DNA from 2 places in the Salmonella sp. A1325 genome. Region 1 is predicted to be linked to the other one. Evidence: predicted binding sites of a transcription regulator. Region 1 holds the regulator's gene; the other holds the start of a gene.
What was found. Region 1 encodes PhoB, which activates phosphate uptake and scavenging genes when phosphate is short. Its sites were predicted from a motif close to CTGTCATAAAACTGNCNNAT; they were not measured.
Positions count from the first base shown of each region.

Region 2: the regulator PhoB is predicted to act here: its motif matches at 15,028-15,047, upstream of uvrB (excinuclease ABC subunit UvrB).

Region 1 covers NZ_JAMLWO010000003.1:137,248-153,446, forward strand. The annotation lists gene sbcD (exonuclease subunit SbcD) at 1-801, opposite strand, end outside; gene phoB (phosphate response regulator transcription factor PhoB) at 1,016-1,705, shown strand; gene phoR (phosphate regulon sensor histidine kinase PhoR) at 1,775-3,070, shown strand; gene brnQ (branched-chain amino acid transporter carrier protein BrnQ) at 3,479-4,798, shown strand; gene proY (proline-specific permease ProY) at 4,873-6,243, shown strand; gene malZ (maltodextrin glucosidase) at 6,405-8,222, shown strand; gene NAZ64_RS07630 (peroxiredoxin) at 8,294-8,896, opposite strand; gene acpH (ACP phosphodiesterase) at 9,106-9,687, opposite strand; gene queA (tRNA preQ1(34) S-adenosylmethionine ribosyltransferase-isomerase QueA) at 9,781-10,845, shown strand; gene tgt (tRNA guanosine(34) transglycosylase Tgt) at 11,042-12,169, shown strand; gene yajC (preprotein translocase subunit YajC) at 12,192-12,524, shown strand; gene secD (protein translocase subunit SecD) at 12,552-14,399, shown strand; gene secF (protein translocase subunit SecF) at 14,410-15,381, shown strand; gene yajD (HNH nuclease YajD) at 15,475-15,822, shown strand.
Region 2 covers NZ_JAMLWO010000007.1:20,260-36,458, forward strand. The annotation lists gene pgl (6-phosphogluconolactonase) at 25-1,020, shown strand; gene NAZ64_RS14540 (putative acyl-CoA thioester hydrolase) at 1,164-2,447, opposite strand; gene hutI (imidazolonepropionase) at 2,685-3,908, shown strand; gene hutG (formimidoylglutamase) at 3,905-4,846, shown strand; gene NAZ64_RS14555 (histidine utilization repressor) at 4,891-5,616, shown strand; gene hutU (urocanate hydratase) at 5,813-7,498, shown strand; gene hutH (histidine ammonia-lyase) at 7,500-9,020, shown strand; gene NAZ64_RS14570 (kinase inhibitor) at 9,105-9,581, opposite strand; gene bioA (adenosylmethionine--8-amino-7-oxononanoate transaminase) at 9,639-10,928, opposite strand; gene bioB (biotin synthase BioB) at 11,015-12,055, shown strand; gene bioF (8-amino-7-oxononanoate synthase) at 12,052-13,209, shown strand; gene bioC (malonyl-ACP O-methyltransferase BioC) at 13,193-13,948, shown strand; gene bioD (dethiobiotin synthase) at 13,941-14,627, shown strand; gene uvrB (excinuclease ABC subunit UvrB) at 15,278-16,199, shown strand, end outside.

The DNA.
Region 1 (16,199 bases):
ACTTTGCCATTTCCCCTGCTCGAAGGTCACCAGATGCACGCATTTGCTTTTGCCGCACTCATCAAAGCTGAGGGCGATGGGCGAGCCGCAATAGCGGATATGCTCCGTGCCGCCGACACATTGCGCGCGGTGAATGTGTCCCAATGCGATATAATCCGCTGGCGGGAAATGCTGCGCCGGAAAGGCATCCAGCGTACCGATATAAATGTCGCGAACCGCATCGCTTTTGCTGGCGCCGACGGTGGTTAAATGTCCCGTCGCGATAACCGGCAGCTTTCGTTCGCCGCGTAGCTGGCACGCTTCCTGATACTGCTGTTGATAATAATCGGCAATCGCATGAAGAAGTTGCTGCTGTTTCTCGCTGCCGGATAATCCCGCCTGACTGGTAATAATGTCGCGCGGGCGCAAAAAGGGAATGGGGCACAGTACGGCGCCCGGAGAACCGTCGCGACGATGAAGTAGCCGCGGCGCATAGCCCGCGCTGGCGATCACGGTTGTATTGAGAAACGCCAGAATGTCGCGTGACTCGTTTAGCGTGGCGACGGAATCATGATTACCGGCCAGCACCACCAGATGACAGCCCGTTTGCTGTAAATTAACGACGAAACGGTTATAAAGTTCTCGGGCATAGCTTGGCGGCGAACCGGTATCAAAAATATCGCCAGCGACAATAATGGCATCCACCTGATGGGCCTGCGCGGTCTCCAGCAGCCAGTCCAGAAAAGCCTGATGCTCCGCGGCGCGGCTTTTACTGTAGAAATTTTGTCCCAGATGCCAGTCAGAGGTGTGGAGGATGCGCATAATAGTTCCATGCAAAAAAAGCGTGAACGGGATTATACACGTCATCCCTTCCATTTTTGGGCGCAATTTACCGCCGGTACACGGTAATGCACGGTTTCACCGGTGTCATAAATCATCAACATGCTGTCAATGTCGCCTTTTTTTTTCATAAATCTGTCATAAATCTGACGCATAATGGCGCGGCATTGATAACTAACGACTAACAGGGCAAATTATGGCGAGACGTATTCTGGTCGTAGAAGATGAGGCGCCGATCCGTGAAATGGTGTGCTTCGTGCTCGAACAAAATGGCTTTCAGCCCGTAGAAGCCGAAGATTATGACAGTGCGGTGAATAAACTTAATGAACCCTGGCCGGATCTCATCCTTCTTGACTGGATGTTGCCCGGCGGGTCAGGGTTACAGTTTATTAAACATCTCAAACGTGAAGCCCTGACCCGGGATATTCCTGTGGTTATGCTGACCGCAAGAGGTGAGGAAGAAGATCGTGTGCGCGGGCTGGAAACCGGCGCTGACGATTACATTACCAAGCCGTTTTCCCCCAAGGAGTTGGTGGCGCGCATTAAAGCCGTTATGCGGCGCATCTCGCCGATGGCGGTCGAAGAGGTGATCGAGATGCAGGGACTGAGCCTTGATCCTGGCTCTCACCGCGTGATGACCGGCGACAGCCCGCTGGATATGGGGCCGACCGAATTTAAATTACTCCATTTCTTTATGACGCACCCGGAACGGGTTTACAGCCGCGAACAGCTACTCAATCATGTCTGGGGCACCAATGTGTACGTTGAAGACCGGACGGTCGACGTGCATATTCGCCGTTTGCGTAAGGCGCTGGAGCACAGCGGCCACGACCGGATGGTGCAAACGGTACGCGGGACAGGGTATCGTTTTTCGACCCGCTTTTAATGCCTTTTCCGCCAGTAGAACACAGGTTTCTGGCGGAGAAGGCTTTCCATTCTTGAGGGAGTATGACGCGTGCTGGAACGGCTGTCATGGAAAAGGCTGGTGCTGGAGCTGGTGCTCTGTTGCATCCCCGCGCTTATCCTTAGCGCTTTTTTTGGTTATCTGCCGTGGTTTTTACTGGCGGCGGTGACGGGACTGCTTGTCTGGCATTTCTGGAATTTATTACGCCTCTCCTGGTGGCTTTGGGTCGACAGAAGTATGACGCCGCCGCCGGGACGGGGAAGTTGGGAACCGCTGTTATACGGTTTACACCAGATGCAGTTGCGAAATAAGAAGCGTCGCCGCGAGCTGGGGAACCTGATTAAACGTTTTCGCAGCGGCGCGGAGTCGCTGCCTGATGCCGTGGTACTGACCACAGAAGAGGGCGGCATTTTTTGGTGTAACGGTTTGGCGCAACAGATACTGGGGCTACGCTGGCCGGATGACAACGGGCAGAATATTCTCAATCTACTGCGTTATCCGGAGTTTACCCAGTATTTAAAAACGCGTGATTTCACCCGTCCGCTTCATTTGGTGCTCAATACTGGGCGGCATCTGGAGATCCGCGTCATGCCTTATACCGATAAACAACTCCTGATGGTGGCGCGCGATGTGACGCAAATGCATCAGCTTGAAGGCGCCAGACGTAACTTTTTCGCCAACGTTAGCCATGAGTTGCGTACGCCCCTGACGGTATTGCAAGGCTATCTGGAAATGATGCAGGAACAGGCGCTGGAGGGGACGACGCGAGAGAAAGCGCTGCATACGATGCGCGAGCAAACGTATCGTATGGAAGGGCTGGTAAAACAACTGCTTACGCTGTCTAAAATTGAGGCGGCCCCGGCGCTGTTATTAAATGAAAAAGTGGATGTACCGATGATGCTGCGGGTCGTGGAGCGTGAAGCGCAGACGCTCAGCCAGCAGAAACATACCTTTACGTTTGAGGTCGACGATAGTCTTAGCGTTCTGGGCAATGAAGAGCAGCTACGTAGCGCGATCTCAAACCTGGTGTATAACGCGGTAAACCATACGCCGGCGGGAACGCATATTACGGTGAACTGGCGACGTGCCGCGCATGGCGCTGAATTTTGCATTCAAGATAACGGTCCGGGGATTGCTGCCGAGCATATTCCTCGTCTGACCGAACGCTTCTACCGTGTCGATAAAGCGCGTTCGCGGCAAACGGGCGGTAGCGGCCTGGGATTGGCGATTGTGAAACATGCGTTGAATCACCATGAAAGCCGCCTTGAAATCGACAGTTCGCCTGGCAAAGGAACGCGATTTAGCTTTGTGCTGCCGGAACGTTTAATTGCCAAAAATAGCGATTAATTGCCTTTCGTAAGTATAACTTTCCATAAGCCAGCGGATGCTGGCTTATTTTCTTTGCAGTTAAGACGGGGTCGTTGAAACATTCAACGTTTGGTGATTTTTTGTTCGCATGATTAGCCATAACTTTTTCATGAGAATGGTGTTTTATTCTGGTTGTAAATTTCATATCGCTATATTCATCTGGTTTTTAGATCCCACCTTGCTTTAAAACGTTATAAGCGTTTAAATTGCGCTTCAGGTGCTGTCATTACGACTGCATTTGCGCGGTAAATCGAAAAACAATTCTTCGCCGCATCGGTCCGGGAGCTTTTCCCGCTGAAATTGATAAAAAACGCCGCTTTATAATCCTCCGGGAAAGGCAAAAATTTTAATGTTTACAACATCACCATCCACAGGCAGTAAGACTTTATGACCCATCAGTTAAAATCGCGCGATATCATCGCCCTGGGCTTTATGACATTTGCGCTGTTCGTTGGCGCAGGCAATATTATCTTTCCTCCTATGGTCGGTTTGCAGGCGGGTGAACACGTCTGGACAGCCGCTATTGGCTTTCTGATTACCGCCGTAGGGCTACCGGTTCTTACTGTTGTGGCGCTGGCGAAAGTCGGCGGCGGCGTAGACAGCCTCAGTACGCCGATTGGTAAAGTGGCGGGACTCCTGCTGGCGACCGTTTGCTATCTGGCCGTCGGGCCGTTATTTGCGACGCCGCGTACTGCGACGGTGTCGTTTGAGGTCGGTATCGCTCCGTTGACCGGCGATTCTGCAATGCCGTTGCTGATTTACAGCGTGGTCTATTTCGCTATCGTTATTCTGGTTTCCCTCTATCCGGGTAAGCTGCTGGATACGGTGGGGAATTTCCTGGCGCCGTTGAAAATTATTGCGCTGGTCATCCTTTCCGTCGCGGCTATCGTTTGGCCTGCCGGTCCAATCAGCAACGCCCTGGACGCTTATCAGAATGCGGCCTTTTCTAACGGATTTGTGAACGGCTATCTGACGATGGATACGCTGGGCGCGATGGTGTTTGGTATCGTTATTGTGAACGCGGCGCGTTCTCGCGGCGTGACCGAAGCGCGCCTGTTGACGCGTTACACGGTCTGGGCCGGCCTGATGGCGGGCGTGGGGCTGACGCTGCTTTATCTTGCCTTGTTCCGCTTAGGTTCTGACAGCGCGACGCTGGTCGATCAGTCAGCGAACGGCGCGGCGATTCTTCATGCCTACGTTCAGCATACCTTTGGCGGCGCGGGAAGCTTCCTGCTGGCGGCGCTGATCTTTATCGCGTGTCTGGTGACGGCGGTGGGGCTGACCTGCGCCTGCGCTGAGTTTTTCGCGCAGTATATTCCGCTGTCTTACCGCACGCTGGTCTTTATTCTCGGCGGCTTCTCTATGGTGGTGTCAAACCTTGGACTGAGCCATCTGATTCAAATCTCCATTCCGGTGCTGACGGCTATCTATCCGCCGTGTATCGCACTGGTTGTATTAAGTTTTACCCGCTCATGGTGGCATAATTCCACCCGCATCATCGCGCCGGCCATGTTTATCAGTCTGCTTTTTGGTATCCTTGACGGCATCAAAGCATCTGCCTTTGGCGATATGCTGCCAGCCTGGAGTCAGCGTTTGCCGCTGGCGGAACAGGGACTGGCGTGGTTGATGCCAACGGTGGTGATGGTGATCCTGGCGATTATCTGGGATCGCGCGGCGGGTCGGCAGGTGACCTCCAGCGCTCACTAAAATCGCTGACATATGTGTACACCACGGGGCTTAACGCCCCGTGGTTTTTTATTGTGTTGATAGGTCAGAAATTGATGGAAAGCAATAATAAGCTAAAGCGTGGGCTGAGCACCCGGCACATTCGCTTTATGGCATTAGGTTCGGCAATCGGCACCGGCCTGTTTTACGGCTCGGCGGACGCCATCAAAATGGCGGGGCCGAGCGTGCTGTTGGCCTATATTATTGGCGGGGTCGCAGCATATATCATTATGCGCGCATTGGGGGAAATGTCCGTTCACAACCCTGCCGCCAGCTCATTTTCGCGCTATGCGCAGGAAAACCTCGGCCCGCTTGCGGGCTATATTACCGGCTGGACCTACTGTTTTGAGATCCTGATCGTCGCCATTGCCGACGTGACTGCGTTCGGCATTTATATGGGGGTCTGGTTCCCCGCCGTGCCGCACTGGATTTGGGTGCTTAGCGTGGTGCTGATCATTTGCGCCATCAACCTGATGAGCGTCAAGGTGTTCGGCGAGCTGGAGTTTTGGTTCTCCTTCTTCAAAGTCGCCACCATTATTATCATGATTGTCGCGGGTATCGGCATCATTGTGTGGGGAATTGGCAACGGCGGGCAGCCGACCGGCATTCATAACCTGTGGAGCAACGGCGGCTTCTTCAGCAATGGCTGGCTGGGAATGATCATGTCGCTGCAAATGGTGATGTTCGCTTACGGCGGGATTGAAATTATCGGTATCACCGCCGGGGAAGCGAAAGACCCGGAGAAATCCATTCCGCGCGCTATTAACTCAGTACCGATGCGTATCCTGGTATTTTATGTCGGCACGCTGTTCGTCATTATGTCTATCTATCCGTGGAATCAGGTCGGCACAAACGGCAGTCCATTTGTGCTGACGTTCCAGCATATGGGGATTACCTTCGCCGCCAGCATTCTGAACTTTGTGGTATTGACCGCCTCGCTTTCCGCTATCAACTCCGATGTGTTTGGCGTAGGCCGTATGCTGCATGGTATGGCGGAGCAGGGGAGCGCGCCGAAAGTCTTTGCCAAAACGTCACGCCGTGGTATTCCGTGGGTCACTGTGCTGGTGATGACGATTGCGCTGCTGTTTGCGGTTTACCTGAACTACATCATGCCGGAAAACGTTTTCCTGGTGATTGCCTCGCTGGCGACGTTTGCGACGGTATGGGTATGGATTATGATCCTGCTGTCGCAAATCGCCTTCCGCCGTCGTTTACCGCCGGAAGAGGTAAAAGCGCTGAAGTTTAAGGTGCCGGGCGGCGTCGTAACGACGATAGCGGGGCTGATTTTCCTGGTCTTCATTATTGCGCTTATCGGCTACCATCCGGATACCCGCATCTCACTGTATGTGGGCTTCGCCTGGATAGTTCTGCTGTTGATTGGCTGGATATTTAAACGCCGTCGCGACCGTCAATTGGCGCAGGCGTAGTCGTTTTTCTCTGCCTTATCCGGTCTGCAGGCAACGGCAGGCCGGATAAGCGGAGCCGCTTCTCCTCCTGGAGTCTCCTCCCCTAATAAACCCCTGGATGATGAGTTATCCTGTAAATCTCTATGGCAAGGTGGCCCCATTTTCAGTAGAGGGGATACGAGATGTTGAATGCCTGGCACTTACCGGTTGCCCCATTTGTGAAGCAACATAACGATAAATTAACCATTACGCTGTGGCTGAGCGGAGAAAATCCGCCGTCTCGCGTGACGTTGCGCTCAGAATTCGATAATGAAGAAATCTCACTGGCGATGCGCAAACAGCGCCGCCAGCCGCAGCCGGGCGTGACGGCGTGGCGAGCGACGCTCAATATCGCGTTAGGGCAGCCACGTCGCCGTTACAGCTTTAAATTGCTTTGGCACGACCGCCAGCTTTGGTTTACGCCACAGGGATTTAGCCGTTTTCCGCCTGCGCGTCTGGAACAATTTGCGGTTGATGCGCCGGATAGCGGCCCGCAGTGGGTCGCCGATCAAATTTTTTATCAGATCTTCCCGGATCGTTTTGCCCGCAGCGCGAAGCGTGAAGCCGATCAGGACCGGGTGTACTACCATCATGCCGCGGGTCAGGAGATTGTGCTGCGCGACTGGGACGATCCTTTAACCCCCCAGGCGGGCGGTTCCACCTTTTACGGCGGCTGTCTGAATGGCATTTGTGAGAAGCTGCCGTATCTGAAAAAACTGGGCGTCACAGCGCTATATCTGAATCCGGTATTTACCGCGCCGAGCGTCCATAAGTACGACACGGAAGATTATCGCCATGTCGATCCGCAATTTGGCGGCGATCGGGCGCTGCTACGCCTGCGGCGTGAAACCCAGGCGCAGGGCATGAGGCTGGTGCTGGATGGCGTGTTTAATCATAGCGGCGACTCGCATGCGTGGTTTGACAGGCATAACCGCAGCACTGGCGGCGCGTGCCATCACCCGGATTCGCCGTGGCGCGACTGGTACTCCTTTTCACCACAAGGCGTGGCGCTGGACTGGCTGGGTTATCCGAGCCTGCCGAAACTCGATTATCAATCAGAAACGCTGGTGGATGAGATCTATCGCGGTGAGGACAGTATCGTTCGTCACTGGCTAAAGGCACCGTGGAATATGGACGGCTGGCGGCTGGATGTCGTACATATGCTGGGCGAGGCGGGCGGGGCGCGCCACAATTTGCAGCACGTCGCCGGCATTACCCGGGCGGCAAAAGAGGCGCAGCCTGAAGCCTATATTGTGGGGGAACATTTCGGCGATGCGCGGCAGTGGCTACAGGCCGATGCGGAAGATGCCGCCATGAATTATCGCGGCTTCACCTTCCCGCTGTGGGGATTTCTCGCCAATACTGATATCGCTTACGAACCACAGCATATCAATGCCCGGACCTGTATCGCGTGGATGGATAACTACCGCGCCGGGCTGTCACATCAGCAACAACTACGCATGTTTAATCAACTCGACAGCCATGATACTGCGCGCTTTAAAACCTTGCTCGGTAAAGACGCGGCGCGCCTGCCGCTGGCGGTGGTCTGGCTGTTTACATGGCCCGGCGTGCCATGTATTTATTACGGCGATGAAGTCGGCGTGGACGGCGCAAATGACCCCATGTGCCGCAAACCGTTCCCGTGGGATGAACGCAAGCAGGACGGCAACTTGCTGGCGCTGTACCAGCGTATGGCGAAACTGCGTCAGCGCAGCCTGGCGCTGCGTCGTGGCGGATGCCAGGCGCTGTATGCCGAAGGTGACGTAGTGGTATTCGTGCGGGTTTATCAGCAGCAGCGGGCGCTGGTGGCGATTAACCGGGGCGAGGCCTGTGAAGTGGCGCTGGAAGCGTTGCCGTTGCTGAACGTGGCCGGATGGCAATGTAAAACGGGAAGCGGTAACATCCGCGAGGGAAGACTTCGTTTACCCGCGATTTCCGCGACGGTATGGATGAATCGTTGAGGCGAGGTGGTTCGTAACACCTCACGCATAAAAAAGGCTCGCATTCGCGAGCCTTTTATCAATGCACTGACTTACAGGCTGGAAATGTTCTCAGCCAGGTATTTAGCCACGCCGTCCGGAGAGGCGTTCATGCCTTCTTTGCCTTTTTCCCACTGCGCCGGGCAGACATCGCCGTGCTCTTCGTGGAACTGCAGCGCGTCGACCATACGCAGCATTTCGTCGATGTTACGACCCAGCGGCAGATCGTTCACGACCTGGTGGCGAACAATACCGTTTGCGTCAATCAGGAAAGAGCCGCGCAGCGCAACGCCTTCGTCCGGATGTTCGATACCGTAAGCTTTCTGAATTTCACGCTTCACGTCAGCAACCATTGCGTATTTCACCGGGCCAATGCCGCCTTTATCGACAGGGGTGTTACGCCATGCGTTGTGGACGAACTCAGAGTCGAAAGAAACGCCGACCACTTCAACGCCGCGCTTCTGGAATTCTTCATAACGTTTATCGAAGGCGATCAGCTCAGACGGGCAAACAAAAGTGAAGTCCATCGGCCAGAAGAACAGAACGGTTGTTTTACCATTGGTGTGCTGTTTGAAGTTGAATTTATCAACAATCTCACCGCTACCCAGTACCGCCGCAGCGGTGAAATCCGGGGCCTGACGAGTAACCAGTACCATAATAATTCTCCTGCAATATTAAGGGTTTTAGAACGCAACGCGGGCAGTATAGGGAGGGCGAAGCGACAAAACAATGCGGTCTTGACAATCAATGAGACAGCTTTTGCCTATCGATCGGGTCATTATAAATCGTAATGATGACCCCTTTATGACAGCGAACCATCTTTCTGCCAACGGCGGATCTGACGCACGCCCTCGCTATCAGGCCGTCACAGCGCTTTGCGGGCGGCCTGTGCCATCATACGCGGATAAAAATGCCAGAAGCGCTCTTCTAACGCGTCGTAGTGCGCGTCCAGATCGTACCAGGAATCACGCAAGGCATCCAGCCGGGGACGGCGATTCGCCATGCCATTCAGCACGTTTTGAATGAAATCCATATCGCGATACCGCTCTAACCATTTTTCTGACCAAAGATAATCATTCAGGTTGACAAAGCGTGGCGGGGAGTCGGGCAGAATCGTCGCGACCTGCGCATGGGCGTAGCCGACAAACGCCTGAAGTGGAAAATCAGGAGAGATTTGCGTCCAGTGGCGCGATAAAAAATGATCCCACATGACGTCCAGCGTAATGGGCGCCACGCGCCGCGTTTCATGGCGGAACCACTCTCGCGCCTCACGAACTTCCGGCAGGTTGTCGGTCATGACGTCAATACGCCGATGCATATAAATACCCTCTACCACGTCAGGAGGATAATGTGTTGCCGGGTTACCGCGGACAAAATCGGCCAGCAGATTGCCGGAAAGCGAGCTGTCGGCAAGGTGCGCCAGATGCAGGTGAGCAAGAAAATTCATTATTGATTCTCTGTCCAAAAAGCGGGTAACGGTTGCAGCGGGAACGCCCCGGCACTAGACTACCCGCCTCTTATTTTAGTCTGAGTCAGAGTCATGCGCGTTACCGATTTTTCCTTTGAACTACCCGAATCCCTGATTGCCCACTACCCACAGCCGGAACGCAGTCGCTGCCGTTTGCTGTCATTAGAGGGGCCGACGGGCGCGCTGACGCACGGTACTTTCACCGATCTGCTCGATAAGCTCAACCCTGGCGATTTGCTGGTCTTCAATAATACCCGCGTGATCCCGGCGCGGCTCTTTGGCCGTAAAGCCAGCGGCGGCAAGATAGAAGTGCTGGTCGAACGTATGCTCGATGATAAACGCATCCTGGCGCATATTCGCGCTTCTAAAGCGCCAAAACCGGGCACGGAACTGCTACTGGGCGACGACGAAAGTATTCACGCGACCATGACCGCGCGTCACGGCGCTCTGTTTGAAGTTGAGTTTAATGACCCGCGTCCGGTGCTGGATATTCTCAACGCCATCGGCCATATGCCGTTGCCGCCGTACATCGACCGTCCGGACGAGGACGCCGACCGCGAACTGTACCAGACGGTCTACAGTGAAAAACCGGGCGCCGTCGCCGCGCCGACCGCGGGGCTGCACTTTGATGAGCCGCTGCTGGCGGCGCTTCGTGAGAAAGGTGTCGAAATGGCGTTTGTTACGCTACACGTAGGCGCGGGCACTTTCCAGCCAGTGCGTGTCGATACCATTGAAGATCACATCATGCACTCCGAATATGCTGAGGTGCCGCAAGAGGTGGTCGACGCGGTGCTGGCGGCGAAAGCGCGCGGCAACCGGGTTATCGCCGTCGGCACGACCTCGGTACGCTCACTTGAGAGCGCGGCGCAGGCGGCAAAAAGCGATTTGATAGAGCCATTCTTCGGCGATACGCAAATCTTTATTTATCCAGGTTATCAATACAAAGTGATTGATGCGCTGATCACCAACTTCCATCTGCCGGAATCGACGTTGATTATGCTGGTTTCCGCATTTGCCGGTTATCAACACACCATGAATGCCTATAAGACTGCGGTAGAACAAAAATATCGCTTTTTTAGCTACGGGGACGCGATGTTTATCACGTACAATCCGCAGGCTATTTCTGAGCGTCCGTAAGAAGGCTATCTCACTTGCCATTTTGACGCCGGGCAGTGCTCGCCATCCTCACGTACTGCGTGTACGCTCCGGTGGTTGTGCGCTGGTCGACCCCAAACTGGCTGCGCCGATGACGCCTTCGGGAATTTATTAGCTATGGAATCATTCCGTAGCGAGTCGTTAAACGTCGGACTGTTTTTCTGACGCAGGAGTGATAATGAAATTTGAGTTAGATACCACCGATGGTCGCGCGCGTCGCGGTCGTCTGGTGTTTGATCGTGGCGTAGTGGAAACGCCAGCCTTTATGCCTGTGGGTACTTACGGTACCGTGAAAGGCATGACGCCGGAAGAAGTGGAAGCGACCGGCGCGCAGATTATTCTCGGCAACACTTTCCACCTGTGGCTGCGCCCGGGTCAGGAAATCATGAAGCTGCATGGCGATCTGCACGATTTTATGCAGTGGAAAGGGCCGATTCTCACCGATTCCGGCGGCTTCCAGGTCTTCAGCCTCGGCGATATTCGTAAGATTACCGAGCAAGGCGTGCACTTCCGTAACCCGATCAACGGCGATCCGATTTTCCTCGATCCGGAAAAGTCGATGGAGATCCAGTACGATCTCGGTTCCGATATCGTGATGATCTTTGATGAATGTACGCCGTATCCGGCAGACTGGGACTATGCTAAACGCTCGATGGAGATGTCGTTGCGTTGGGCGAAGCGTAGCCGCGACCGTTTTGATAGCCTTGGCAATAAGAATGCGCTTTTTGGCATCATTCAGGGCAGCGTTTACGAAGATTTACGCGATATCTCGGTGAAAGGTCTGGTAGAGATTGGCTTTGATGGCTACGCTGTCGGCGGTTTGGCTGTCGGTGAGCCGAAAGCAGATATGCACCGCATTCTGGAGCACGTTTGCCCGCAGATCCCGGCTGACAAACCGCGTTACCTGATGGGCGTGGGTAAACCGGAAGATCTGGTGGAAGGGGTGCGTCGCGGTATTGATATGTTTGACTGTGTCATGCCAACGCGAAATGCCCGTAATGGTCATCTGTTTGTGACCGACGGCGTGGTGAAGATTCGTAATGCAAAGCATAAAAGCGACACCAGCCCGCTTGACGCCGAGTGCGATTGCTACACCTGTCGCAATTATTCACGCGCTTACTTGCATCATCTCGACCGTTGCAACGAAATATTAGGTGCGCGTCTCAATACCATTCATAACTTGCGTTACTACCAGCGTTTGATGGCGGGTTTACGCAAGGCTATTGAAGAGGGTAAATTAGAGAGCTTCGTAACCGAGTTTTACCAACGTCAGGGGCGACCCGTTCCACCTTTGAACGTTGATTAATTTTAATAATGAGGGAATTTGAATGAGCTTTTTTATTTCTGATGCGGTAGCGGCAACAGGTGCTCCAGCGCAGGGCAGCCCGATGTCTCTGATTTTAATGCTGGTGGTGTTTGGTCTGATTTTCTATTTCATGATCCTGCGCCCGCAGCAGAAGCGCACCAAAGAGCACAAAAAGCTGATGGACTCCATTGCGAAAGGTGATGAAGTTCTGACGAATGGCGGTCTGGTCGGTCGAGTGACCAAAGTAGCGGAAGCCGGCTACATTGCCATCGCGCTGAATGACACCACGGAAGTGGTTATCAAACGTGACTTCGTAGCTGCCGTTCTGCCGAAAGGCACCATGAAGGCGCTGTAATATTTCGTTTTCCCAAAGGGAACTGCCGTGTTAAACCGTTATCCTTTGTGGAAGTACATCATGCTGGTCGTCGTGATTATCGTCGGCCTGCTTTACGCACTTCCCAACCTGTATGGTGAGGATCCGGCTGTTCAAATCACTGGCGTGCGCGGCGTCGCCGCCAGTGAGCAAACGCTGATCCAGGTCCAGAAAACGTTACAAGAAGAAAAAATTCCCGCTAAGTCTGTGGCACTGGAAGAGGGCGCTATTCTTGCGCGCTTCGACACCACCGATACCCAGCTACGCGCCCGTGAAGCGCTGATGAGCGTGCTGGGGGATAAATATGTCGTGGCGCTTAACCTTGCGCCGGCTACGCCGCGCTGGTTGGCGGCTATTCACGCCGATCCGATGAAGCTCGGTCTTGATCTGCGCGGCGGCGTTCACTTCCTGATGGAAGTGGATATGGATACCGCGTTAGGTAAACTCCAGGAACAAAATATCGATAGCCTGCGCAGCGATCTGCGTGAAAAAGGCATTCCTTATACCACCGTTCGTAAAGAAAATAATTATGGGCTGAGCATCACGTTCCGTGACAGCAAAGCGCGTGATGAGGCGATCGCCTATCTGACGCCGCGTCATCGTGACCTGGTGATTTCCAGCCAGAGCGGCAATCAACTTCGCGCGGTAATGACCGATGCGCGCCTGAGCGAAGCGCGCGAATACGCCGTTCAGCAGAACATTAATATTCTGCGTAACCGTGTTAACCAACTGGGCGTCGCGGAGCCAGTCGTACAGCGTCAGGGCGCAGACCGTATTGTGGTTGAGCTGCCGGGTATCCAGGATACCGCTCGCGCGAAAGAAATTCTCGGCGCGACCGCGACGCTGGAATTCCGTCTGGTGAATACCAACGTTGACCAGGCCGCTGCTGCTGCCGGGCGTGTACCGGGCGATTCCGAAGTGAAACAGACCCGCGAAGGTCAGCCGGTGGTATTGTACAAACGCGTGATCCTCACCGGCGACCATATCACCGACTCGACGTCCAGCCAGGATGAATATAACCAACCGCAGGTTAACATCTCGCTGGATAGCGCAGGCGGCAATATCATGTCTAACTTCACTAAGGACAATATCGGCAAACCGATGGCGACCCTGTTTGTGGAGTATAAAGACAGCGGTAAGAAAGACGCTAACGGTCGCGCCGTACTGGTGAAACAGGAAGAGGTGATTAACATTGCCAACATCCAGTCTCGGCTGGGTAACAGCTTCCGTATTACTGGTATCAGCAACCCGAACGAAGCGCGTCAGCTCTCGTTGCTGCTGCGTGCGGGCGCCCTGATTGCGCCGATTCAGATCGTTGAAGAGCGCACCATTGGCCCGACTCTGGGTATGCAGAACATCAAGCAGGGCCTGGAAGCCTGTCTGGCCGGTCTGGTGGTCTCCATCCTGTTCATGATCTTCTTCTATAAGAAGTTTGGTCTGATTGCGACCAGCGCGTTAGTGGCTAACCTGGTGTTGATTGTCGGTATCATGTCGCTGTTGCCGGGGGCAACGCTCAGTATGCCGGGGATTGCGGGTATCGTGTTAACCCTTGCGGTGGCGGTCGACGCCAACGTTCTGATTAACGAACGTATCAAAGAAGAGTTGAGTAATGGCCGCACGGTACAGCAGGCGATAAACGAAGGCTATGCCGGTGCGTTCAGTTCCATCTTCGATGCGAACATCACGACGCTGATTAAAGTCATCATTCTGTATGCTGTCGGTACCGGGGCAATTAAAGGGTTCGCGATTACGACCGGTATCGGTGTGGCGACGTCGATGTTTACCGCGATTATCGGTACGCGTGCTATCGTAAACCTGCTATATGGCGGCAAGCGCGTCACTAAGCTGTCAATCTGAGGAGTGCGATGTGGCACAGGAATACACTGTTGAACAACTAAACCACGGCCGTAAAGTCTATGACTTTATGCGCTGGGACTTCTGGGCATTCGGCATCTCCGGGCTGTTGCTGATCGCGGCCATTGTCATTATGGGCGTACGCGGGTTTAACTGGGGGCTGGATTTCACCGGTGGCACGGTAATTGAAATCACGCTGGAAAAACCGGCTGAAATGGACGTGATGCGCGAAGCGCTGCAAAAAGCGGGCTATGAAGAGCCGCAGTTGCAGAACTTTGGCAGCAGTCACGACATTATGGTGCGTATGCCGCCAACCGAAGGCGAAACCGGTGGTCAGGTGCTGGGTAGCAAAGTGGTGACGATCATTAATGAAGCCACCAACCAGAATGCGGCCGTGAAGCGTATTGAATTCGTGGGGCCAAGCGTGGGCGCCGATCTGGCGCAAACCGGCGCTATGGCGCTGCTGGTGGCGTTGATCTCTATCCTCGTTTATGTCGGTTTCCGCTTTGAGTGGCGACTGGCGGCAGGGGTGGTCATCGCGCTGGCGCACGACGTGATCATTACGCTGGGGATACTGTCGCTTTTCCATATCGAGATTGACCTGACCATTGTGGCATCGTTGATGTCGGTGATCGGTTACTCGCTGAACGACAGTATCGTGGTCTCCGACCGTATTCGTGAAAACTTCCGCAAAATCCGTCGCGGGACGCCTTACGAAATCTTTAACGTGTCGCTGACCCAGACGCTACACCGTACGTTGATTACCTCCGGTACGACGTTAGTGGTAATTCTGATGCTGTACCTCTTCGGCGGTCCGGTACTGGAAGGCTTCTCGCTGACGATGCTGATCGGTGTCTCTATTGGTACGGCATCTTCTATCTATGTCGCATCGGCGCTGGCGCTGAAACTCGGTATGAAGCGCGAGCATATGCTGCAGCAGAAAGTCGAAAAAGAAGGGGCGGATCAGCCGTCCATTCTGCCGTAAGCTGGCGTTAACATGACTGAAAAAAGCCGCAACATCGCAGGGTGCTGCGGCTTTTTATTATCCAGAATAAACTCGATTGCATGAGGAACTATCATGGCTATCATCCCAAAAAACTACGCGCGCCTGGAAAGCGGCTATCGTGAAAAAGCGCTGAAGCTGTTTCCGTGGGTGTGCGGACGTTGTTCCCGTGAGTTTGTGTATTCAAATCTGCGTGAGCTGACGGTGCATCATATCGATCATGACCACACCAATAATCCGGAAGACGGCAGCAACTGGGAGCTATTGTGCCTCTACTGCCACGATCACGAGCATTCCAAATATACCGAAGCCGATCAGTACGGTTCGACGGTCATTGCCGGGGAAGATGCGCAAAAAGATGTCGGCGAGGCGACTTATAACCCGTTTGCCGATCTGAAAGCGATGATGAACAAAAAGAAATAAGCAGGCTGCTGACAAAGTTGTTGGTGCTGTTGAATGTTAGGTTACGCTTCGCTCCACCCAACGGAATCCGCAATATAAATGAACTATTGGTTTTCGTAGATCGGATGCAATCCGACATTTTTTCAGCCCCGGAGTTTGTCGCCAGCCCCCAAACGTCCTGTAACGCATACATTGTCACTGGAATCCCGATCGCAAGGTTGGGATTTTTTTGTTTTTAAGTCCTGCCGATACTGGCGAGCAGAGTAGAATCAGCGGTAAGCCGGGGCAACCCGGTGAGGCGCAATGTTGCGGGGGCTTGATCCCCGGTGGCCTTGTCGCTGGAAAGAGAAAACCCCCGCACATTGTTCGGTATTCACCGGCAACATTACGGGGGCTAA
Region 2 (16,199 bases), on a different contig from region 1:
CATGCCATATGCAAAGGAGTATTCATGAAACAAACAGTCTATACCGCCAGCCCTGAGAGTCAGCAAATTCACGTCTGGAGCCTGAACCACGAAGGGACGCTGACGCTGGTGCAGGTCGTGGATGTGCCCGGTCAGGTTCAGCCGATGGTGGTCAGTCCGGATAAACGCTACCTCTATGTCGGCGTGCGCCCGGAGTTTCGTGTCCTGGCGTATCGTATTGCGCCGGATGATGGCGCGCTGACGTTTGCCGCCGAATCCGGCCTGCCGGGTAGCCCGACCCATATTTCTACCGATCATCATGGTCGTTTTGTCTTTGTCGGATCGTATAACGCCGGTAATGTCAGCGTGACGCGCTTACAGGATGGCCTGCCGGTTGAGCTGGTGGATGTGGTGGAAGGGCTGGACGGCTGCCACTCGGCAAATATTACGCCTGATAACCGTACCCTGTGGGTGCCTGCGCTAAAACAGGATCGTATTTGTCTGTTTACGCTAAGCGATGACGGCCATCTGGTGGCCCAGGAGCCGGCGGAAGTAAATACAGTTGAAGGGGCAGGCCCGCGTCATATGGTCTTCCACCCGAATCGACAATATGCGTATTGCGTCAATGAACTGAACAGTTCGGTGGATGTCTGGCAGCTTAAAAATCCGCATGGCGAGATAGAGTGCGTACAAACCCTGGATATGATGCCCGCCGATTTTTCCGATACCCGTTGGGCGGCGGATATTCATATTACGCCGGATGGACGGCATCTGTATGCCTGTGACCGCACCGCCAGTCTGATTACCGTCTTTAGTGTCTCCGAAGACGGCAGCGTACTGAGCGTTGAAGGCTTCCAGCCGACGGAAGCCCAACCGCGCGGCTTTAATATCGACAATAGCGGAAAATACCTGATTGCTGCGGGTCAAAAATCACATCATATCGCGGTCTATGAAATTACGGGCACTCAGGGGTTGCTGACGGAAAAAGGCCGTTATGCCGTCGGCCAGGGGCCAATGTGGGTTGTGGTGAACGCGTACTAAAGCGCTGTGTGCCGGAGGGCGGCGGGCTGGAGCTCACCAGGGCAGGATGCCTGATTAATTTCGATAAACATCGCTTGCAGTAAAACCACGGGCCGCCACATCTGCTGCGGCGGCCCGTTTATAAGCCTGAACCGGAACGGCGATTACTGCTTAGGTTCCGCCACCACTTTACTGCCTACACCGCGGTTGTTGTATTCCCACATGCGGTTGTAGTTAGTGTCGTTCAGATTACGCTGCACCTCGTCTTTGTCATCCACGGTTCCCGTATTTCCGGCAAACGGACGTTTCGAGATGACCGCGTCGGCCCACGGTTTGGCAACGTTGAAGCCCTCGTTAATCACGCTGTCGCGGATCACTACCTGACCGTTGGTGTTGGCGTCGACATCCAGCGAGCGGCCAAGCTGCGCAACGCCATCGCCGGAGGCGTTAAAGCGGCTGTTGATCGCCAAAAAGCCATAGTAAATATTGGACAGCGTCGCCGGGGCGAAGACGTAGGCTTCCTGCTGTGTGCGGGAGTTGACGACCTGGAAGTTGGTGTTATCGAACACCACGGCGCCGCGTCCGGAAACCATATCCACATCGCCTTCAATATAGCTGTTCGTCACCAGCGTACGCGGCTGGCGATCGGTTTGCAGACGGTTCTGTACGCCGCTATTGGTCACAAAGAAGGTGTTCTGGCGGCCAAGGATATTGACCTTGTTAATCTGGACTTTGTCGCCATCGGTACGCAGCGCCACCGCCGGATGGTTTCCGGCATCGACACTGTCGCCCAGCGTGTTCTCGATGGTCAGATTTTGTAGCTGCAAACCGTTATTCTGCGACCAGAACGCGGCAGAACACATTACACCGATCGTCGCGGCGTGTTTGCTTTGGCAGTTGTCGAACATATACCAGGCGGGTTTACCAGGCATATATTTCCCGCCGGGATTCACCGCGCGGCGCCAGTCAGCGACACTCATTTCACCATCAATCGCCATCCCAATTTTCACATCGATCGGTTTTTCACCGATCCCGTACAGGGTCAGACTTCCCGGCGCGGCGGGAACATACACGGTCCCCTGATAGTCGCCCGGCATAATAGCAATGTACTGGCGTTTGTTCGTGCGTTTAACCATTGCCGCATCGACCGCGGCCTGAATCGAGGTGTGCGTAACGCCTGGCGTACCTGCCGGCCCCACCACAAAGTCAGGCTGTGCGGGCAGGGTAATCGGCGACGGCGACCACGGGGCGGTATTCGGCGTCAGGGAGGCAAAATAGCGCGCCGCAACGAAGTTTTTCGCTTCATTTGCCGACAGAATGGGGCGCGAGGCGGTGCCAGGCGCGGTTTGATCGGAAGGGATCTGATCGGGTGGCGTAGAGCTACAGGCGCTCAGCGTCACGCCAAAAGCCAGTGCCAGCGCCAGACGGGAAACCGATAATGTATTCACAGGTTGCTCCGGGCTTGAAAAAGTTAAATGACATCCATTGAAGCCTGCTTTTTTATACTAAGTTGAACGAAACGGGAAGGCGAAAAGGTAAAAAGTTCCTTTTCAGGCTGGAAACACCTGTAGCATCAGATAGTTTTATCACAATTAAGCAACAACTTTCGCGCTTTGAGTTGACAATCCGGAGCAGAAAGAAAATAAATGTCTATACAACTCATGACAGGCAAGAGAGCGACAGGAATGCGGCAACTTTTACCGGGCGATACTGTCTGGCGAAACATCAGGCTGGCGACAATGGACCCGCAGCGGCAAGCCCCGTACGGGCTGGTGGATAACCAGGCGCTGATTGTACGCGGAGGGCATATTTGCGATATCGTGCCAGAGACGCAGCTTCCTGTCAGCGGGGACAATATCCATGATATGCAGGGACGACTGGTAACCCCGGGACTTATCGATTGCCACACGCATCTGGTGTTTGCCGGTAACCGCGCCGCAGAGTGGGAGCAGCGGCTTAACGGCGCGTCATACCAGCATATTAGCGCTCAGGGCGGCGGCATTAACGCGACGGTATCAGCAACCCGCGCCTGTGCGGAGGAGACGCTCTACCTGCTGGCGCGCGAACGCATGATGCGCCTTGCCAGCGAAGGCGTTACGCTGCTGGAGATTAAATCCGGCTATGGTCTGGAGCTGGCGACAGAAGAAAAGCTGTTGCGCGTCGCTGCAAAACTTGCTGCCGAAAACGCTATCGACATTAGCCCCACGCTATTGGCCGCTCATGCTACGCCAGCGGAGTATCGTGACGACCTGGACGGCTACATCACTCTGGTCTGCGAGACGATGATTCCGCAGCTCTGGCAAAAAGGGTTATTTGATGCGGTAGACCTCTTTTGCGAGAGCGTCGGCTTTAATGTGGCGCAGAGTGAGCGCGTGTTGCAGACGGCGAAGGCGTTAGGTATTCCCGTTAAAGGCCATGTTGAGCAGCTTTCGCTGTTGGGCGGCGCGCAGCTGGTGAGCCGTTATCAGGGGTTATCGGCGGATCATATCGAATATCTTGATGAAGCGGGCGTCGCGGCGATGCGTGACGGCGGTACTGTCGGCGTGTTGTTGCCCGGCGCGTTTTACTTTCTGCGCGAGACGCAGCGCCCGCCGGTGGAACTGCTGCGCCGCTATCAGGTGCCTGTCGCCGTCGCCAGCGATTTCAATCCTGGCACCAGCCCGTTTTGCAGTTTGCATCTGGCGATGAATATGGCCTGCGTACAGTTTGGTCTGACGCCGGAAGAGGCATGGGCGGGCGTTACGCGCCATGCCGCTCGCGCGCTGGGAAGACAGGCGACGCATGGGCAGATCAGGGCCGGCTACCGGGCGGATTTTGTGGTGTGGGATGCTGAACAGCCGGTAGAGATAGTGTATGAGCCGGGGCGTAACCCTTTATATCAGCGGGTATACAGAGGACAAATCTCATGACGCAATGGTATCCGGCTTCTCCGGCGCTCTGGCAGGGGCGCGATGACAGTATAGAAGCGCCGGATGCGCGGCGTCTGTTTCAGACCGTCACGCGCAGCGAGACCTTTTCCCCCGAAAACTGGCAGCAAAAGATCGCGTTAATGGGATTTGCCTGCGACGAGGGGGTAAAACGCAATGCAGGTCGTCCCGGCGCGGCAGGCGGCCCGGACGCGTTGCGTAAAGCGCTGGCGAATATGGCTAGCCACCAGGGACATGAACGGCTGGTGGATTTAGGCAATTGGGTTGCGCCGACGCCCGATCTGGAAGGCGCGCAGCAGGCCTTGCGCGATGCGGTAAGCCGCTGTCTGCGGGCCGGGATGCGCACGCTGGTACTGGGCGGCGGGCATGAAACCTCGTTTGGACATGGCGCGGGGGTGCTGGACGCGTTTGCGCAGGAAAGCGTAGGGATCATTAATCTTGATGCGCATCTGGATCTCCGTCAGACCGACCGGGCAACATCCGGGACGCCGTTTCGTCAACTGGCGCAGCTATGCGACGCGCAGAGCCGCGCGTTTCATTATGCCTGTTTCGGCGTGAGCCGTGCGGCAAATACACAGGCGTTGTGGCGGGAAGCGCAGTGGCGGAATGTTACCGTGGTGGAGGATCTGGACTGCCATGACGCACTGGCGCAGATGACGCAGTTTATTGACAAGGTGGATAAAATTTATCTGACTATCGATCTCGACGTATTGCCTGTCTGGGAAATGCCGGCCGTCTCCGCTCCCGCAGCGCTGGGCGTGCCGCTGATACAGGTTCTGCGTTTAATTGAGCCGGTTTGCCGCAGCGGAAAATTACAGGCGGCGGATCTGGTTGAATTTAATCCACGCTTTGATGACGATGGCGCAGCGGCGCGCGTGGCGGCGCGGCTTGGCTGGCAAATCGCGCACTGGTGGCGTTAATCTGTCATCCGGAAAACATTATCCGCATAAGGAAGGCTTCACGCATGTATTCATCCCGCTCCCGTTCTGCGCCTGCGCCTTTTTACGAAACGGTGAAACAGGACATCTGTAAAAAAATAGCCGACGGCGTCTGGCAGCCGCACGATCGCATTCCGTCGGAAGCTGAACTGGTCGCTCAGTATGGCTTTAGCCGAATGACCATCAACCGGGCGCTGCGTGAGCTGACGGATGAAGGGTGGCTGGTGCGTTTACAGGGCGTGGGGACGTTTGTCGCCGAACCAAAAGGCCAGTCCGCGCTGTTTGAAGTCCGCAGTATCGCCGAGGAGATAGCCGCCCGCCGTCATCAGCATCGTTGTGAGGTGCTCACGCTGGAGCGCGTGCGGGCAAACGCCATCCAGGCAAGCGCTCTCAACGTCAATGAGAGCGATGTCATTTTCCATTCCATCATGGTGCATTATGAAAACGATCTGCCGGTACAAATTGAAGATCGCTGCGTGAACGCGGATATTGCCGTGGATTACCTGGCGCAGGATTACCGTCAGACCACGCCGCACGCTTATTTGTCGCGGATCGCGCCGCTAACGGAAGGGGAACATATTGTGGAGGCGGTGCGCGCCACGGCGCAAGAGTGCGCGTGGTTAACTATCAAAGAGCATGAGCCTTGTCTGCTCATTCGTCGTACAACCTGGTCCGCGTCGCGGATTGTTTCTCACGCCCGCTTACTTTTCCCCGGGTCGCGCTACCGGCTACAGGGACGATTTATCTCCTGAGCGGACTGCTGCCGGAAAACGTGATTGCTGACACAATATAACAAAATTGTATCATTTTTGTTAATTCTATTCTTGTGCTTACTTGTATAGACAAGTATATGTCTGATTCTTATCTGTGGGTCTGCGGCGGTGCCTGATAGTGGCGTTTTAGCGTTATTTGGCGATGGCAGACCGATAACAATGAGGAGTCATTGCTATGCCTGAAAGCAAGTATCGTCAGCAGACTATCCGCGCGCCCCGAGGCACGGTATTAACGGCGAAAAGCTGGCTGACAGAAGCCCCGCTGCGGATGTTAATGAATAATCTCGATCCTGACGTGGCGGAAAATCCGCATGAGCTGGTGGTCTACGGCGGGATTGGTCGCGCCGCGCGCAACTGGGAATGCTATGACGCTATTGTTGATGCGCTCACCCGGCTGGAGGCGGACGAAACGTTGCTTATTCAGTCTGGCAAACCGGTCGGCGTATTTAAAACGCACGACAACGCGCCGCGGGTATTAATCGCCAACTCCAACCTGGTTCCCCACTGGGCGACATGGGAACACTTTAACGAACTGGATGCGAAAGGGCTGGCGATGTACGGTCAAATGACGGCCGGAAGCTGGATTTATATCGGCAGCCAGGGAATCGTGCAGGGAACATACGAAACCTTTGTCGAGGCGGGGCGTCAGCACTATAACGGCACGCTGGCGGGACGCTGGGTGCTGACCGCCGGGCTGGGCGGCATGGGCGGCGCGCAACCGCTAGCCGCGACGCTGGCCGGAGCGTGTTCGCTGACGATTGAATGCCAGCAAAGCCGTATCGATTTTCGTCTGCGTACTCGCTACGTGGATGAGCAGGCCGCCACGCTGGATGACGCGCTGGCCCGCATTACGCGCTACACCCGCGAGGGGAAAGCCGTGTCCGTCGCCCTGTGCGCGAACGCGGCGGATATCCTGCCGGAACTGGTTAATCGCGGCGTGCGCCCGGACCTGGTGACCGATCAGACCAGCGCCCACGATCCGCTACATGGCTATTTGCCCTCCGGCTGGCGCTGGGAGGAGTATCAGAAAAACGCGCAATCCGATCCCCACGGGACGATGCAGGCAGCGAAACGTTCCATGGCGGCGCATGTTCGGGCGATGCTGGCGTTCAGTAAAATGGGCGTGCCGACCTTTGACTATGGCAACAATATTCGTCAGATGGCGAAAGAGATGGGGGTGGAAAACGCCTTTGATTTTCCGGGATTTGTGCCAGCCTATATTCGTCCGCTGTTCTGTCGTGGCATCGGGCCGTTTCGCTGGGTGGCGCTGTCCGGCGATCCGCAGGATATCTATAAAACCGATGCCAAAGTCAAAGAGATAGTGGCGGAGGATAAACATCTGCATCACTGGCTGGATATGGCGCGCGAGCGCATTCATTTTCAGGGGCTACCGGCGCGTATCTGCTGGGTAGGCCTGGAGTGGCGGCAAAAACTGGGACTGGCGTTCAACGAAATGGCGCGTTGCGGCGAGGTATCCGCGCCCATTGTGATTGGCCGCGATCACCTGGATTCCGGTTCTGTCGCCAGCCCTAACCGTGAAACCGAAGCGATGCGCGACGGTTCCGACGCGGTTTCCGACTGGCCGCTGTTAAATGCATTGCTGAATACCGCCAGCGGGGCAACATGGGTATCGCTCCATCATGGCGGCGGGGTGGGGATGGGTTTTTCGCAACACGCCGGTATGGTGATTGTCTGTGATGGCACTGACGAGGCCGCCGCGCGTATTCGCCGCGTGTTACACAACGATCCGGCGACGGGCGTCATGCGCCATGCCGATGCCGGATATGATCTCGCGGTGGAATGCGCTGTTGAGCAAGGTCTGAATTTACCGATGGTTGCGGCGACGCAGGGGAAAGGCTGATATGAACACCATGACACTCACTCCGGGGCAGTTAAGCCTCTCTCAACTGTACGATGTCTGGCGTCATCCGGTACAGCTTCGGCTGGACGCCAGCGCCATTGACGGCATTAACGCCAGCGTCGCGTGCGTCAATGATATCGTTGCCGAAGGGCGTACCGCCTACGGCATCAACACCGGTTTCGGTCTGCTGGCGCAGACGCGCATCGCTGATGAAGACTTGCAAAATCTACAGCGATCGTTGGTGCTGTCTCACGCCGCGGGCGTAGGCGACCCACTGGATGACGCGATGGTGCGTCTGATTATGGTATTGAAAATCAATAGCCTGGCGCGCGGGTTTTCCGGGATTCGGTTGAGCGTGATAGAGGCGCTCATCGCTCTGGTGAATGCCGGCGTGTATCCGCTGATTCCGGCAAAAGGCTCGGTTGGCGCGTCGGGCGACTTAGCGCCGCTGGCGCATCTGTCGCTGACGCTGCTTGGCGAAGGAAAAGCGCGCTGGCAGGGTGAATGGCTTCCGGCGCAGACGGCGCTAGAAAAGGCCGGACTGGAGCCTGTCGCGCTGGCGGCCAAAGAGGGGCTGGCGCTGCTTAACGGCACCCAGGCGTCAACGGCTTTCGCGCTGCGCGGTTTGTTTGAGGCACAGGAGTTATTTGCCTCCGCCGTCGTCTGCGGCGCGCTGACCACCGAAGCCGTACTGGGATCACGCCGTCCTTTTGATGCGCGCATTCATGCCGCGCGCGGACAACAGGGGCAAATTGACGCCGCGCGGTTGTTCCGGCATCTGCTGACCGATACCAGTGCTATTGCTGAATCACATCACCACTGTCATAAAGTTCAGGACCCGTATTCCCTTCGCTGCCAGCCGCAGGTAATGGGCGCTTGTCTGACCCAGTTACGTCAGACGAAAGAGGTACTGCTGACTGAGGCCAACGCGGTGTCCGATAATCCGCTGGTCTTTGCCGAGGCGGGGGAGGTGATCTCCGGCGGTAACTTCCATGCTGAACCGGTTGCCATGGCGGCGGATAATCTGGCGCTGGCGATAGCGGAAATCGGCGCGCTATCGGAGCGGCGCATCGCGCTGATGATGGATAAACATATGTCGCAGTTACCGCCGTTCCTGGTGAAAAATGGCGGCGTTAATTCCGGTTTTATGATTGCCCAGGTCACCGCCGCGGCGCTCGCTAGTGAGAATAAAGCGCTGGCGCACCCGCACAGCGTGGATAGCCTGCCGACCTCGGCGAATCAGGAAGATCATGTCTCAATGGCCCCGGCGGCAGGGCGGCGACTCTGGGAAATGGCGGCGAATACCCGCGGCATCATTGCCGTGGAGTGGCTGGCTGCCTGTCAGGGGATAGATTTACGGGAAGGGTTAACCTCCAGCCCGTTACTGGAACAGGCGCGGCAGACACTGCGCCAGCGGGTGGCGCACTATACGCAGGATCGTTTTTTCGCGCCCGATATTGAGTGTGCGACGGCGCTGCTGGCGCAAGGCGCGTTACAGCGTCTGGTGCCGGACTTTATGTGAATGCTGCCGGATGGCGCGGCGCTTATTCGGCTTACCCAACCCGTTGGCAGGGTAAGACGTTTACGCCGCCATCCGGCACAGCGTTTAACTGAACATCGCCGTGATCGAGGCGCTGGCGAGCGAATGGAAATGCACGTTAAAGCCGACCATCGCGCCGCTGGCGTCTTCATCAACCTCAAGACGCTCGACGTCCAGCGCGTGAACCGTAAAGATATAGCGGTGCGTTTCCCCTTTAGGCGGCGCCGCGCCGCCGTAGCCCGCTTTACCGAAATCGGTACGCGTCTGAATGACGCCGTCTGGTACGGCCACCAGGCCTGAGCCGAACCCCTGGGTCAGTACGCGCGTATCCGCCGGGAGGTTCACCACCACCCAGTGCCACCAGCCGGAGCCGGTCGGCGCGTCGGGATCGTAACAGGTCACGACAAAACTTTTGGTGCCCATCGGCACGTCGTCCCAGGCCAGATGCGGCGAAATATTATCGCCATCATAGCCCATACCGTTAAAAACGTGGCGATGAGGAAGTTTATCTCCATCGCGCAAATCGTTGCTGATAAGTTTCATGCGTTCTCCTTTTGACTCACCAGAAGTGTAGCCAGAAGCAGCATCGCTTACCGCTGATTAATGGCTAAAAAATGTTTCATTGTGTGCCGCGTCATTGACCGCCTGGGTCAAACGGCGCAGTTGATCCGGACGAATAATGTAGGGCGGCATCAGGTAGATTAGCTTGCCGAACGGCCTGATCCAGACGCCTTGCCCGACGAAGAAGCGTTGAAGCGCCGCCATATTGACCGGATGCGTGGTTTCAACCACCCCAATCGCACCCAACACCCGCACATCCGCCACCCAGGGAGAACTTTGCGCGGGAGCTAACTCAGCGCGTAACTGAGACTCGATAGACGCCACCTGCTGACGCCATTCGCCGCTTTCCAGCAGCGTCAGGCTGGCGCAGGCGACGGCGCAGGCCAGCGGATTCCCCATAAACGTCGGGCCATGCATAAAACACCCCGCCTCGCCGTTGCTAATAGTCTCTGCAACCTGGCGTGTCGTGAGCGTTGCCGAGAGGGTCATGGTGCCGCCGGTTAAGGCTTTGCCGAGACACAGAATATCCGGCGCGATCCCGGCGTGCTCGCAGGCGAACAGTTTGCCGGTACGGCCAAATCCGGTGGCTATTTCATCGGCAATCAGCAGAATGCCTTCGCGATCGCACATGTTACGAATACGCCTGAGCCATTGTGGATGATATATGCGCATCCCGCCCGCGCCCTGAACGATAGGTTCCAGAATCACGGCGGCTATTTCATGGCGATGCGCGGCCATCAGGCGGGCAAATGGCGCGATGTCGCTTTCATCCCATTCGCCATCCATCCGGCTTTGCGGCGCCGGCGCGAACAGATTCTCCGGCAGATAGCCTTTCCACAAGCTGTGCATGGAGTTATCCGGATCGCACACCGACATCGCGCCGAACGTGTCGCCATGATAACCGTGGCGAAACGTCAGAAAACGCTGACGCGATTCGCCGCGCGCCTGCCAGTATTGCAGCGCCATCTTCATGGCCACTTCTACCGACACCGAACCAGAGTCGGCCAGAAAGACACACTCCAGCGGCTCAGGCGTTATCGCGACCAGCTTACGGCACAGATTCACCGCAGGTTGATGGGTTATGCCGCCGAACATGACATGCGACATGGCGTCAATTTGCGCTTTCATCGCCGCGTTCAATTGCGGGTGGTTATAACCATGAATGGCCGCCCACCACGAGGACATCCCCTCAATCAGGCGTTCGCCCGAGGCGAGAACCAACTCGCAGCCTTCGGCCCGCTCAACGGGATATACCGGCAGCGGCGAGGTCATGGAAGTGTAAGGATGCCAAATATGGCGTTTATCGAAGGCCAGATCGTCCGTTGTCATAATCGACTTGTAAACCAAATTAAAAAGATTTAGGTTTACGAGTCTACACCATATCAAAAACAAACAACATATTTTGGAGAAGCCCGATGGCTCGCCACCCACGCTGGACACTGTCGCAAGTAACCGAATTATTTGAAAAACCACTGCTGGAATTGCTGTTTGAAGCGCAGCAAATTCATCGCCAGCATTTCGATCCGCAGCAGGTACAGGTTAGTACGCTGCTGTCGATCAAAACCGGCGCCTGCCCGGAGGATTGTAAATACTGCCCGCAGAGCTCGCGCTATAAAACCGGGCTGGAAGCCGAGCGTTTAATGGAAGTGGAGCAGGTACTGGACTCCGCCCGTAAAGCGAAAAACGCCGGTTCGACCCGCTTCTGTATGGGGGCGGCCTGGAAGAATCCGCATGAACGCGATATGCCTTATCTGGAGAAGATTGTACAGGGCGTCAAAGCGATGGGGCTGGAAACCTGTATGACGCTCGGCATGTTGAACGAGAGCCAGGCGCAGCGTCTGGCTAACGCCGGGCTGGATTACTACAACCACAACCTCGATACCTCGCCGGAGTTTTACGGCAATATCATCACTACCCGTACCTATCAGGAGCGCCTCGACACGCTGGAAAAAGTCCGTGAAGCAGGGATTAAAGTGTGCTCCGGCGGCATTGTGGGTCTGGGCGAAACGGTTACCGATCGCGCCGGACTGTTGTTGCAGTTGGCGAACCTGCCGACGCCGCCGGAAAGCGTGCCAATTAACATGCTGGTGAAGGTGAAAGGCACGCCGCTTGCGGATAACGATGACGTGGATGCGTTTGATTTTATTCGTACTATCGCCGTAGCGCGCATCATGATGCCGACCTCATACGTGCGTCTTTCCGCAGGACGTGAACAGATGAACGAGCAGACCCAGGCGATGTGCTTTATGGCCGGGGCGAACTCGATTTTCTATGGCTGCAAATTGTTAACTACGCCAAATCCGGCAGAGGACAAGGATCTGCAGTTATTCCGTAAGCTGGGGCTGAATCCGCAGCAGACCAGGGTGCTGGCGGGCGATAACGAGCAGCAGCAACGTCTGGAGCAGACGCTGATGACGCCTGACACCGATGATTATTACAACGCGGCAGCCTTATGAGTTGGCAACAACGCGTCGACGATGCGCTGACGGCGCGTCGGGCGACGGATACATTGCGCCGCCGCTATGTGGTGTCGCAGGGCGCCGGACGCTGGCTGGTAGCGAACGGGCGACAGTATCTTAACTTCTCCAGCAATGATTACCTCGGCTTAAGTCAACACCCGCAGATTATTCGCGCCTGGCAACAGGCAGCGACGCGTTTTGGCGTCGGCAGCGGCGGGTCGGGTCATATCAGCGGTTATTCCGTGGCGCACCAGGCGTTAGAGGAGGAACTGGCGCAATGGTTAGGATATTCGCGCGCGCTACTGTTTATCTCTGGCTTTGCGGCGAATCAGGCGGTCATTACCGCCTTAATGAAAAAAAATGACGGGATTGTGGCCGACAGGTTGAGTCATGCTTCCCTGCTGGAGGCCGCCAATCTGAGTCCGGCGCAGCTTCGCCGCTTTATCCATAACGATACGCAGCATCTGTCGCGTTTACTGCAATCGCCCTGCGTGGGCCAGCAACTGGTGGTGACAGAAGGTGTATTCAGCATGGACGGCGACAGCGCGCCGCTGGCGGAAATCCAGCACATTGCCCGCAGGCATCATGCCTGGCTGTTGGTTGATGATGCGCACGGCATCGGCGTGACTGGCGATGAGGGGCGGGGCACCTGCTGGCAACGGGGGGTGAAGCCTGAGTTGCTGGTGGTGACTTTCGGTAAGGGGTTTGGCGTCAGCGGCGCAGCGGTGCTCTGCTCGGAAAGCGTCGCGGATTATTTGCTGCAATTCGCCCGTCATCTGGTTTACAGCACCAGTATGCCGCCCGCCCAGGCGCAGGCGTTAAGCGCCTCGTTGGCGGTGATCCGTAGCGATGAAGGTCGTGAACGGCGCGAAAAACTCGCCGCTCTGGTTCAGCGCTTTCGGGCCGGCGTTAACGCGTCCCGATTTACGCTACTGAATGCCCATAGCGCCATCCAGCCGTTAATCGTGGGCGATAACAGCCGTGCATTGCGCCTGGCGGAGGCGCTGCGTCAACAAGGATGCTGGGCGACGGCGATTCGTCCGCCGACGGTGCCTGTCGGCACGGCGCGCCTGCGCTTAACGTTAACGCAGGCGCATGAAGCGTGCGATATAGACCGTCTGCTGGAGGTGCTGCATGGCGCAGGTGAATAAGCAGGCTATTGCGGCGGCGTTTGGCCGGGCCGCATCGCAATATGAACAGCACGCCTCTTTGCAGCAACACAGCGCGGATGCGCTGCTGACGCTGTTGGCAGGCCGCCAGTTTGCCAGTGTGTTGGACGCAGGCTGCGGCCCTGGACGTATGAGTCGTTACTGGCGAGAGCGGGGGAGCGAAGTGACCGCCCTGGATCTTTCGCTGCCGATGCTGCAACAGGCGCGCGATCGTCAGGCGGCGCATCACTATTTGCTGGCGGATATCGAAGCGATTCCCCATGACGCCGAAGTTTTTGACCTGGCCTGGAGCAACCTGGCGGTCCAGTGGTGCGGCGATTTACGTGATGCGTTGAGCGAGTTGTATCGGGTTGTACGGCCCGGCGGCGTGGTGGCGTTTACCACCTTGTGCCAGGGGGCGTTGCCGGAGCTGCGTCAGGCATGGCAGGCCGTCGATAATCGCGCTCACGCGAATAGCTTTTTGCCGGAAGAGGCCATTGACCACGCGCTGCGCGGCTGGCGGGCGTCTCGTCATACTCAGGCGATGACATTGTGGTTTGAGGATGCCCTGAGTGCGATGCGCTCGCTTAAAGGCATTGGCGCCACCCATCTTCATGAAGGGCGGGAGTCGGATGTATTAACCCGCGCCCGGCTTAGACAGATTCAGTTGGCATGGCCGCAGCGGCAGGGGAAATATCCGCTGACGTACCATCTTTTTATGGGAGTGATTGAACGTGACTAAACGCTATTTTGTCACCGGTACTGATACTGAAGTCGGTAAAACGGTCGCCAGTTGCGCCTTATTGCAGGCCGCAACGCAGTTAGGTTATCAAACCGTAGGCTATAAGCCCGTCGCTTCCGGCAGCGAAATGACAACCGACGGGCTACGCAATAGCGATGCGTTGGCCTTGCAGCGTAACAGCAGCCTGCCGCAACCTTATTCCGCTATCAATCCTTATACTTTTGCCGAGCCTACCTCTCCCCACATCGTTAGCGCCGACGAAGGCCGGGCGATAGACGCGGCGGTATTATCACGCGGATTGCGAACGCTGGAGTCGCAGGCAGACTGGGTGTTGACAGAAGGGGCGGGCGGCTGGTTTACGCCGCTCTCTGCCACGCTGACGTTTGCCGACTGGGTACAGACGGAGCAGCTGCCGGTGATTCTGGTTGTTGGCGTCAAGCTGGGCTGTATTAATCACGCCATGCTGACGGCGCTGGCGGTAGAACAGGCCGGATTACCACTTGTCGGATGGATAGCCAACGACATACAGCCGCCGGGCGCGCGTCATGGTGAATATCTCGCGACGCTTCGCCGCGTCATACCGGCCCCGCTGTTAGGGGAAATCCCGTGGCTGGGCATTTCTCCATCGCAGGCGGCGACAGGACAGTATCTGGACCTCAGCCCCCTGGAACGCGCCTGACCGTGCTTAAAAATCGCCTTCTTGCAGGATCTGACGATCCTGCTGTTCTTTCGCCAGACCCTCCTGACGTCGCCATGCTAAAAATGTGCAAAATGTGAGCGTCTACGCCTCAATTTTTCCCTTCTCGTTAGCCAATAATCTGCCAAAAATAGCGATAATTTTTTTTTATCGCCCGGCGAAAACGTCAAGGGCTGATTTTGCCAGGCGGCAGGGGATACGGGCTGGAAGCAGTTATCCACTATTCCTGTGGATAACCTTGTGTATTAGAGTTAGAAAACACAACGTAAGCGAGAGGCGACGCGGCCTGCGACTAAATTGGCGCGAAAGACGGCTTGAGAAAATATCCCTTTTTAGACAGCAAGTTATATAAAATCAATGGTTGTAAAGGAAGGGGGATACGTTGACATAAAACTTTCATCATCCGACTTGACAAATGTTAAAAAAGACTCTGGTCTGGGGATAACCAGCACACTGCTGGAATTTTACCCCGCGACTGTCTATGTTTTACCTCTAAATAGCGTGGGATATCTGCCGATAGCCATTATATACTGAAGTGTTACTGTTTTTTCATCCAGTATTTTTTATTGGCAATATTCACCGTCGAGAGTAAAATTACACCCCTGCCCGCTCACTCCTTCAGGTAGCCGCTCATGAGTAAACCGTTCAAACTGAATTCCGCTTTTAAACCTTCTGGCGATCAGCCGGACGCTATACGTCGTCTGGAAGAGGGGCTGGAGGACGGGCTGGCGCATCAGACGTTATTGGGCGTGACCGGCTCCGGGAAGACATTCACCATTGCCAACGTCATTGCGGACTTGCAGCGGCCAACGATGGTGCTTGCGCCCAATAAAACCCTGGCGGCACAGCTCTACGGCGAAATGAAAGAGTTTTTCCCGGAAAACGCGGTGGAGTATTTCGTCTCCTACTATGACTACTATCAGCCGGAAGCGTATGTGCCAAGTTCGGATACGTTTATCGAAAAAGACGCTTCGGTAAACGAACATATTGAGCAAATGCGGTTGTCGGCAACGAAAGCGTTGCTTGAGCGACGCGATGTCGTGGTGGTGGCTTCCGTGTCCGCGATTTACGGTCTGGGCGATCCGGATCTCTACCTGAAAATGATGCTGCATCTGACGGTGGGAATGCTGATTGACCAGCGCGCGATTTTGCGTCGGCTGGCGGAATTGCAATACACCCGTAACGATCAAGCTTTTCAGCGTGGTACCTTTCGCGTGCGCGGCGAAGTGATCGACATCTTCCCGGCTGAATCTGACGACATCGCGCTACGCGTTGAGCTGTTTGATGAAGAAGTGGAACGCCTGTCGCTATTCGACCCGTTAACCGGGCAGGTAGAGTCAACGGTGCCACGTTATACTATCTATCCCAAAACGCACTACGTGACGCCGCGCGAGCGTATTCTGCAGGCGATGGAAGAGATAAAAGATGAGCTGGCGGACAGGCGTAAAGTCTTGCTGGCAAATAATAAGCTGCTTGAAGAGCAGCGATTAAGCCAGCGCACGCAGTTCGATTTAGAGATGATGAACGAGCTGGGCTACTGCTCAGGCATTGAAA